One region of the Rhodopseudomonas sp. WA056 genome, then DNA from elsewhere that is predicted to be linked to it. Evidence: predicted binding sites of a transcription regulator. Region 1 holds the regulator's gene; the other holds the start of a gene.
What was found. Region 1 encodes HrcA, which represses chaperone genes, less so after heat shock. Its sites were predicted from a motif close to GTTAGCACTCNCNNNNNGNGAGTGCTAAC; they were not measured.
Positions count from the first base shown of each region.

Region 2: the regulator HrcA is predicted to act here: its motif matches at 2,236-2,264, upstream of groES (co-chaperone GroES).

Region 1 is NZ_QPFS01000022.1:30,089-35,000, reverse strand. Features, by position in the region: gene DU475_RS07035 (hypothetical protein) at 39-980, shown strand; gene grpE (nucleotide exchange factor GrpE) at 1,087-1,710, opposite strand; gene hrcA (heat-inducible transcriptional repressor HrcA) at 1,801-2,889, opposite strand; gene rph (ribonuclease PH) at 3,045-3,758, shown strand; gene rdgB (RdgB/HAM1 family non-canonical purine NTP pyrophosphatase) at 3,810-4,442, shown strand; gene hemW (radical SAM family heme chaperone HemW) at 4,432-4,912, shown strand, end outside.
Region 2 is NZ_QPFS01000037.1:10,319-15,230, reverse strand. Features, by position in the region: gene groL (chaperonin GroEL) at 85-1,725, opposite strand; gene groES (co-chaperone GroES) at 1,878-2,192, opposite strand; gene DU475_RS09855 (usg protein) at 2,636-2,920, shown strand; gene DU475_RS09850 (hypothetical protein) at 2,997-3,260, shown strand; gene DU475_RS09845 (ATPase) at 3,261-3,962, shown strand; gene DU475_RS09840 (hypothetical protein) at 4,082-4,912, opposite strand, start outside.

The sequences.
Region 1 (4,912 bases):
CCAAACAACGGCCTCAATGCGGCCTCAGGACACTCGCCATGAGACAGATAGCGCGCCTGTTTGCGATTGCCCTGCTGTCGGTCGCCGCGACCCATGCGGTGGCTGCCGACACGGTCTACCCACGCGGCATCCGGGTCGGCATCGTGCCGATGCCAGGGCTGACCCAATCCAATGCCTTCCTGGGCTTTGAATCCGACGACCACGGCGTCAAGGTGCTGGTCTCGGAGCTGCCGGGCCCGGCCTTCGAAAAGGTCGATGCCGCGTTCAAAGCGGCGCCCGAGGGCTCGCTCGGCAACGTCAAGCCGGAGAAGATCGAGACTCCCGCCGGCAGCGGCTATTTCACCGCCGAGGACGCCGTGATCGGCCCCGACAAGGTCCGTCGCTACTCGATGATCGTGCCGGGCAGCAAGCTGTTTTCCGGGTACGTCGCGGTGCAGGTCGCCGCTGTCAAATCCGAGACGTATTCGGACGAGGCGGTCAAGAAGATGCTGGCATCGGTCTCGGTCCGCCAGCAGGTGCCGGCCGACGAGCAGATCGCCCAGATGCCGTTCAAGGTCCGCGAGCTCGGAGATTTCAAGACGGTGCGGACGCTGGCGCCCGGCGTCGCGCTGCTGCTGACCGACGGCAACGAGGAGGCGGTCGAGACCGGACCGTTCATGGTGCTGGGGTTGATCGGCTCGGTGCCTGAAAAGACCGACGACCGCGCCCGCTTCGCCCAGCAGGCCGCCGAAGCGATTCCCGGACTACGCGACGGCAAGATCACCATGTCGGAGCCGATGCGGATCGACGGCGCCCAGGGATTCGAGACCCGGATCACCGGCGTCAGCGGCAAGGACAATACGCCGGTGACCGTGGTGCAATGGCTGCGCTTCGGCAGCGCCAATGTGGCGATGCGGGTGATCGGTTCGTCACCGAAGGAGCAGTGGGCGGAGGCCTTTCCGCGCTTCCGCAAAGTGCGCGACGGACTGCAGCCGCGCTGATCGGCACCGAACGACGTACGCAACCGCGCGCCGTTTGTTCTCTCAGACCATTTGTTGAGCCTGGCGAGCGGTGCGGCTCCGGCACGGGCCGAAGCCGCGAATCGAATCAGCCGGCGCTGCCGGCCTCGGTGCCGCCGTCGCTTGGCGCAGCCTTGGCGCCGCCCTTGGCCACTCCGACCAGCGCCGGGCGCAGCACCCGTTCGCCGATCGTGAAGCCGGCCTGTACCACCTGCACAACGGTGCCGGCCGGCACCGACGGATCCGGCACTTCGTACATCGCCTGCTGGAAATTCGGATCGAACTTCTGGCCCTTAGGGTCGAACTTCTTGACGCCGTTTTTTTCCAGCGCGTTGAGCAGCGAGCGCTCGGTCAGCTCGACACCCTCGATCAGGGCCTTGAGGCCGGGCTCGGCGTTGGCGCGGGCGTCGGCCGGCACCGCATCGAGCGCGCGCTGCAGATTGTCGGCGATATCGAGCACGTCGCGCGCGAACGACGTTACCCCGTAGGTACGGGCGTCTGCGACCTCCTTCTGGGTCCGCCTGCGCAGGTTCTCCATCTCGGCCAGCGTGCGTAGCATCTTGTCGCGCGCATCCGCAGCCTCGCGCACCAGCGCCTCGTTCGATCCTTCTTCCGGGTCGTCCGGCATGATGTACGGCTTGGAAACGACCGGATCGGCGGCGGCCTGCGCCGTGTCCTGGTTGTTGTCCTTCTGTCCATCAGTCTCGGTCATCACGCTACCTTCTTGAAAAATCTCTGGATCGTTACGGGAGAGCTGGCCGGGATATCGTGGTTTGCGGCGCGAAAATCAAGTTTCGGAAAATCAGCCGCCCAGCATCCGGCTGACGATCCGCGCGGTGTAATCGACCATCGGGATCACCCGCGCATAGTTCAGCCGGGTCGGCCCGATCACGCCGAGCACGCCGACGATGTGGCCGGCCCCGTCGCTGTAAGGCGCGATGATGGTGGACGAGCCCGACAGCGAGAACAGCTTGTTCTCCGAGCCGATGAAGATCCGGACGCCGTCGGCGCTTTCGGCGCGGCCGAGCAGATCGATCACCCCGCGCTTGGTCTCGAGATCGTCGAACAATAGCCGCACCCGCTCCAGATCGTCGAGCGCATGCAGGTCTTCGAGCAGATTGGCGTGGCCGCGCACGATCAATTGCCGGTCGTCGCCGTCGCCGCCCGACCAGCTCGCGACGCCGGCCGCGATGACCTTCTGGGTGAGCTGATCCAGTTCAGCCTTGTTCTGGACCATCAGCGATTCGAGCTCGAGCCGCGCCTCCGCCAACGTCCGGCCCCGGATCCTCGCGTTAAGATAATTGGCGGCCTCCACCAGCGCCGACGACGGCACACCCGGCGGCAGCGTCAGCACACGATTTTCGACCTGACCGTCTTCGGCCACCAGAATCACCAGCGCCCGCTCCGGCTCCAGCCGAACGAATTCGATGTGCTTGAGCCGGACATTGGCCTTTGCGGTCAGCACCACCGCGGCGGCCCGCGTCAGGCCGGACAGCCGTGTCAACGCCTCGCCGAGCGCGGCTTCGACCGTGTGGGCGCGACCGACCGACGATAGCTGCGCCTGGATCGACTGTCGCTCCGGCTCGGTGAGGTCGCCGACCTGCATCAGGGCATCGACGAAGAATCGCAGACCGAGTTCGGTCGGCAACCGGCCGGCCGAGGTATGCGGGGCGTAGATCAGGCCGAGCTGTTCGAGATCGGCCATCACGTTGCGCACCGAAGCCGGCGACAGCGGGACGGAAATCAGACGGGAAATGTTGCGGGAGCCGACCGGCTCACCGGTCGCGAGATAGCTTTCGACGATCTGACGAAAAATCTCCCGCGAGCGCTCGTTGAGCTGGGCAAGGCCGGCATTGGGCGCGATCAGGCCGATCGGGTCGTGCTGAGCCAAATTGTCCTCCGTAATCCCCTTAATTTGTCGTCGCTTCGGCCCGGTTACAAGCGGGGAGCGCAGGGCTTTGGCCCACAACCCTTGCCGCTGCGGCTGCGGCCCCCTAAAAGCAGCGCAACATTGTTCTTCCCCCCTGCCATAGATGGAGGTCCCCCATGCGGCCGAGCCGCCGTGCGCCCGACGAATTGCGCGCCGTGTCGCTGGAACGCGGCGTCGTCAAATATGCCGAGGGCTCCTGCCTGGTGAAGTTCGGCGACACCCATGTGCTGGTGACCGCCACCCTGGAAGAGCGGCTGCCGCCGTGGCTGAAGGGCCAGGGCCGCGGCTGGGTGACGGCCGAATACGGCATGCTGCCGCGTGCCACGCTGGAACGCACCCGGCGCGAGGCTTCGGCCGGCAAGCAGAATGGCCGCACCGTGGAGATTCAGCGCCTGATCGGCCGCTCGCTGCGCACCATCGTCGATCTCGAGGCGCTAGGCGAGCGTCAGATCACGGTGGACTGCGACGTTCTGCAGGCCGACGGCGGCACCCGCACCGCCTCGATCACCGGCGCCTGGGTCGCGCTCGCCGACTGCCTGAACTGGATGAAGGCTCGCAACATGATCAAGACCCAGGTGCTCCGCGACAACGTCGCGGCGATCTCCTGCGGCATCTACAACGGCACCCCGGTGCTGGATCTCGACTATGCCGAGGACTCCGAGGCCGAGACCGACGCCAATTTCGTGATGACCGGCGACGGCCGCCTGGTCGAGGTGCAGGGCACCGCAGAGCGCACGCCGTTCTCGCAGGACGAGTTCCTCAAGCTGATGGCGCTCGCCCAGAAGGGCGTCGCCAGGCTGGTGGATCTGCAGAAAATGGCGGTGGGGTGAGTCATTCCTGCAACCTCTTCGCAGCGCGCGCTGAGCTAGGCTGACACCGCTATGCATCGTCGAATCACCGGTAAGCTCGTGATCGCCACCCATAATCCCGGCAAGCTGGCCGAGATGCGCGAGCTCTTGGCTCCTTACGGCATCGAAGCGATCTCCGCCGGCGAGCTCGGCCTCGCCGAGCCGGACGAGACCGGCGACAGCTTCCAGGCCAATGCCCGGATCAAGGCCGAAGCCGCCGCCAGGGCCGCGCAACTGCCGGCGTTTGCCGACGATTCCGGACTGGCAGTCGATGCGCTCGGCGGTGCCCCGGGAATATATTCCGCACGCTGGGCCGGCGAGACTAAGGACTTCGGCGCTGCCATGGCGCAGATCGAACGGCTGCTGCAGGAACGCGGCGCCACCGCGCCGGAGCGGCGCACCGCGCATTTCGTGTCGGCGCTGTGTGTGGCCTGGCCTGATGGGCACGTCGAGGAGGTCGAGGCGCACGCCGGCGGTACTTTAGTGTGGCCACCGCGTGGGACAGCCGGGTTCGGCTACGATCCGATTTTCCTGCCCGACGGGCACGACCGAACCTTCGGCGAGATGACCAGCGTCGAGAAGCACGGCCTGCCGCCGCTCGGCCTCGGCCTGTCGCATCGCGCCAAGGCGTTCGTCAAACTGGCGGAGATCTGCCTTGCGGGCTAGCCCCGATCCAGCTTTCGGCGTTTACGTGCACTGGCCGTTCTGCCTGTCGAAGTGCCCGTATTGCGACTTCAACAGCCATGTCCGCCACGCCGCGATCGACGAGGAGCGGTTCGCCCGCGGCTTCGCGCGCGAGATCGCCACCACCGCGGAGCGGATCGGTCCGCGCCAGGTCAGCTCGATCTTCCTGGGCGGCGGCACGCCATCCCTGATGCAGCCGTCGACCGTGGCGGCGATCCTCGACGCCATCGCCCGGCACTGGCACGTCGAACCGGGTGCAGAAGTCTCGCTCGAGGCCAATCCGACCAGCGTCGAGGCGACGCGTTTTCGCGGCTATCGGGCGGCCGGCGTCAACCGGGTCTCGCTCGGCGTGCAGGCGCTCGACGACGCCTCGCTGAAGGCGCTCGGACGGCTGCATTCGGCCGAAGAAGCCATCAATGCGGTGGCGATCGCCAAGTCGGCGTTCGACCGCT
Region 2 (4,912 bases), on a different contig from region 1:
GGGGGCCGGGAGACGTCAGGGCAGGCCAACAAAAAAGCCCGGCGTCTCCGCCGGGCTTCGTTGTCTCTGCGACGATGACTTCGCTTAGAAGTCCATGCCGCCCATGCCGCCGCCCGGGGGCATCGCGGGGCCGCCGGCGTTCTTCTTCGGCAGTTCGGCGATCATCGCTTCGGTGGTGATCAGCAGCGCTGCGACCGACGCGGCGTTCTGGATCGCGGTGCGGACCACCTTAGTCGGGTCGATGATGCCCTTCTTGACCAGGTCGCCGTATTCGCCCGACTGCGAGTCGAAGCCGTAGGCGTACTGCTCCTTCTCGAGCACCTTGCCGACGATCACCGAGCCGTCTTCGCCGGCGTTGATGGCGATCTGGCGGGCCGGGGCGGAGAGGGCGCGACGGACGATCTCGACGCCGGTCTTCTGGTCGTCGTTCTTGGTGCGCAGGCCCTTGAGCTGCTCGGAGGCGCGCAGCAGCGCGACGCCGCCGCCCGGAACGATGCCTTCCTCGACCGCGGCGCGGGTGGCGTGCATCGCGTCATCAACGCGATCCTTGCGCTCCTTCACCTCGACCTCGGTGGCGCCGCCGACGCGGATCACCGCGACGCCGCCGGCGAGCTTGGCCAGACGCTCCTGCAGCTTCTCGCGGTCGTAGTCCGAGGTGGTTTCCTCGATCTGCGCCTTGATCTGCGCGACGCGGGCTTCGATGTCGGCCTTCTTGCCGGCGCCGTTGACGATCGTAGTGTTCTCCTTGTCGATCATCACCTTCTTGGCGCGACCCAGCATCTGCAGGGTGACGTTCTCCATCTTGATGCCGAGGTCTTCCGAGATCGCCTGGCCGCCGGTCAGGATCGCGATGTCCTGCAGCATGGCCTTGCGGCGGTCACCGAAGCCCGGCGCCTTGACGGCCGCGACCTTGAGGCCGCCGCGCAGACGGTTGACCACGAGGGTGGCGAGGGCTTCGCCTTCGACGTCCTCGGCGACAATCACCAGCGGCTTGCCGGTCTGCACCACCGCTTCGAGCAGCGGCAGCAGCTCGTTGAGGTTGGAGAGCTTCTTCTCGTTGATCAGGATGTAGGCGTCGTCGAATTCAACGCGCATCTTGTCGGCGTTGGTGACGAAGTAGGGCGAGATGTAGCCGCGGTCGAACTGCATGCCCTCGACGACGTCGAGTTCGGTCTCGAGCGACTTGGCTTCCTCGACGGTGATGACACCCTCGTTGCCGACCTTCTTCATCGCGTCGGCGAGGAACTTGCCGATCTCCGAGTCGCCGTTGGCCGAGATGGTGCCGACCTGGGCGATCTCGTCGTTCGAGGTGACCTTCTTGGAGTTCTTGACGAGGTCGGCGACGACGGCTTCCACTGCGAGGTCGATACCGCGCTTCAGATCCATCGGGTTCATGCCGGCGGCAACCGCCTTGGCGCCTTCGCGGACGATCGCCTGGGCCAGCACGGTCGCGGTGGTGGTGCCGTCACCGGCGGCGTCGGCCGACTTCGAGGCGACTTCGCGCACCATCTGGGCGCCCATGTTCTCGAACTTGTCGTCGAGCTCGATGTCCTTGGCGACGGTGACGCCGTCCTTGGTGATGCGCGGCGCACCGAACGACTTGTCGAGGACGACGTTACGGCCCTTCGGACCGAGCGTGACCTTCACGGCATTGGCGAGAATGTCCACGCCGCGCAGCATGCGGTCGCGGGCGTCGACGCCGAATTTGACTTCTTTAGCGGACATATGAGGTTTCCCTTGGGGTTATGGCGAGACCTCATCCTGAGGAGCGGACCGCAGGTCCGCGTCTCGAAGGATGAGTGGGTTCGGTGTGTGACGCTCACCCTTCGAGACGCGCCTTGCAGGCGCTCCTCAGGGTGAGGGGCTTTGCCTGTGACTTAGGCCGCCTTCTTCTTGGCGCCGGCGTCGGTGATGACGCCCATGATGTCGCTTTCCTTCATGATCAGCAGCTCTTTGCCGTCGATCTTGACTTCGGTGCCGCTCCACTTGCCGAACAGCACCCGGTCACCGACCTTGAGGTCGATCGGGATCAGCTTGCCGGCTTCGTCGCGGCCGCCCGGGCCGACGGCGACGACTTCGCCCTGCGAGGGCTTTTCCTTGGCCGTGTCAGGAATGATGATACCGCCTGCGGTCTTCTCTTCGGCGTCGATGCGCTTGACCACGACGCGGTCGTGAAGCGGACGGAAGTTCATGCAAGTCCTCCTAAGTTTCTGAACTTGTTTCAGAAATCGAAATTTTGGCAGTCGCGGACACCGAGTGCCAGCGCGACAGGGACGAGATAGTCGAGGGATTTTGGACAGACAAGGGCTGCGCGCGAAATTTTTAGCACTCGCGCGGAACATCTGCCAAACACCGTGAACGAGGATGCGGCGGCGATCAAGCCCCGAGTGTCCCGTGGCCGTCGGTGCGTCTGCTAGCACTTGAGTTAAGTCGCTGCCAACGCTGACTTTTTCTGCATTTGCCGTCGATTTTGCACTTGAGATGCCCAGCCGACATGCGTCACATTTTCAGATGCTCGGGACTGGCAAGTGAAGACCGGAGCCAGCCCCGCGGGGACAGCAGACGGAAGGACGGCATTCCCAGGCAATCCCGGTCATGAACTGTTGCGGAATGGCTGGTTCGGGAAGGAGGATTTATGGTCGAACGAGGTTCAGTTTCTGAAGACTTCAGGAAGCAGGTGCTCGGCTACGGTCTGACGACTGCCGAGATTCTCTATCGCCGCCCCGACCGGCAGTGGCTGCTGCAGAGCTACACGTGGCAGGACTACGACCTGTGTCCGACATTCCCAGAACTCTTCAAATTTCTTGCTTTCTGGCAGACCAAGCTCGAAGGGCCGCTGTTTGCGGTTCGCGTAGCTCATTCAGATCTCGTGCAGCCTGCGGAATTCAAGGCAGTTGACGGCCTGTTTCGACTGAACTGAACGCGGTCGCCAACTGGCTTTTGCTGGACATACAACCTACGTTAGTCGAGCGGAGCTGGCGTCGTGAGGTGGTTGAATGCGCAAACGTGCGGTGGACTTGTCGCTGGAGGAGTTGGCGGCGTTGGGCGGCAATGCCGCCTTGAGAGCCGCCAAGAGAGCTCAGGACGCAGGCTTGGTCGTGACGGGCACGGTCGATTTCCTCGAGAATGGTCAGGCCGCTTCGAAACTCGCGCAGCGGCAACCGTCCGGGTTGGTGGCCGTTTTCGAGGACGGCATCAATTCCGATCCAGTGGCGGCAAATTCGGACATGTCCAAACAAAACCATGGACGGAGCGATTGATTGCCTGACGCGCCGTTCCTTCTGGTGATCGCCGGTCCAAACGGGTCCGGCAAGAGTACTCTCGTAGATTACTTGATGGAAGCCGGCATCGATTGTGGCGAGCACATCAACGCGGACCAGATCGCGACGACGCTCGATTTGCCTGAGCCTCGGCGTTCGAAGCAAGCGCAACAGATTGCCGATTTTCAGCGACAGACCTGCTTGGATAGGAGGCTCGACTTCAGCTTCGAGACCGTGATGTCGCATCCAAGCAAGATCGACTTCATGATCCGGGCCGATGATGCCGGTTATGATGTGACGCTGTATTTCGTATGTACCTCTGATCCGGACATCAACGTATCCCGTGTAGCGAATCGAGTTGCCGCCGGTGGGCATGACGTCCCACGAGATCGGATCATGGCGAGATACCATCGGACTCTTGGACTGTTACCCAGCGCGGCCCTGATCGCGAAACGGACGGTCCTATTCGATAACAGTGCGATCGTCGGCATCTTGCCGAATTCGCTGCTTCCCAACCAGAAATCCGGCTTACGGCCGGTCGGTGAAGTTCTTCGCGACGGAAACAGTTACGACGTCACGCTTGAGGCGGATGTGCCTGCGTGGGTTGTCGAACACTTGGTATCTCCGCTCGATTCGCTCGCACACCAGGCAGAGGGCAAGCTTTTGTTGACAATTAGTCAAATGCCGAACGGACTGGGATGAAGACGACCTACGTCATCCCCCGACCGCCGCGCCTGTCAGGCAGGTGGTGAGCGGGCCGGAGACGATCGACCGGAAGCCTGCTTGCTCGCGCTCCGCGACCATCACGCTGCACGTCCCGGTCAGCGCCGCTTGGCGCTGAGCTCGTCGGCCGACTGCGGATCGGGCGACCACTGACGCGCGCTGCGGTCGTAGCGGCACAGTGGGACGTCGAGGCCGGTGGCGGCGATCCACAGTCGCACCGCTTCGTCGTAGTCGATCGTCGGATCGTTCAGCCGCCATCCGGGCGGCGCCCAGCCGGAATCGCCGTTCAGAGTCGGCAACCCGAGCTTGGCGGAGATCCACATCGCGTCCAATTGCTTGCCGTCGAACGCGGTCCCGGCGTCGACCACGAAGGCGCGGCACTGCGGCGGCGCGGCCGGCACCGCCGCCAGCCGCGCCAGCTCCTCGCGCCGCTCCAGACCGGCGGGTTGCAGGTTGATCTGCTCGATCAGGCACAGCGCCGCGACCACGCCGGCGATCAGCTTGCGCCGGGCGCCTTCGGCCCGCGGCGCGCAGTCGAGCCAATATTGCAGCAGCACCATCAGCCCGGCGACCAGCCACAGATTGTCCAGCAATTGGATGCGGTCGCCCGCGCGGATCGCCACGGCACCCGGCACCAGGTGATAGGGCAGCCAGAACGCGCTGAACGTCCCGACCCGCAGCGTCACCAGCCACGACAATCCCCACACCGCCACGCAGACGCTCGCGAATACGATCTGCCAGGGCATCGGGCGTGCCGGCGCCGTGCGGCGCAGCCGCAGCAGCAGGATCACCAGCGCCGCAGTCATCAGCGGCGTCACCGCCAGTGCGCGCTCGTGCTGGGCGTCGCCGATCAGCCGATCGACCAGCCAGCCCCACGCCATGTTGTGCACGCCGAGATTGATCAGATCCTTCGGAAACGGCGCGAAGCT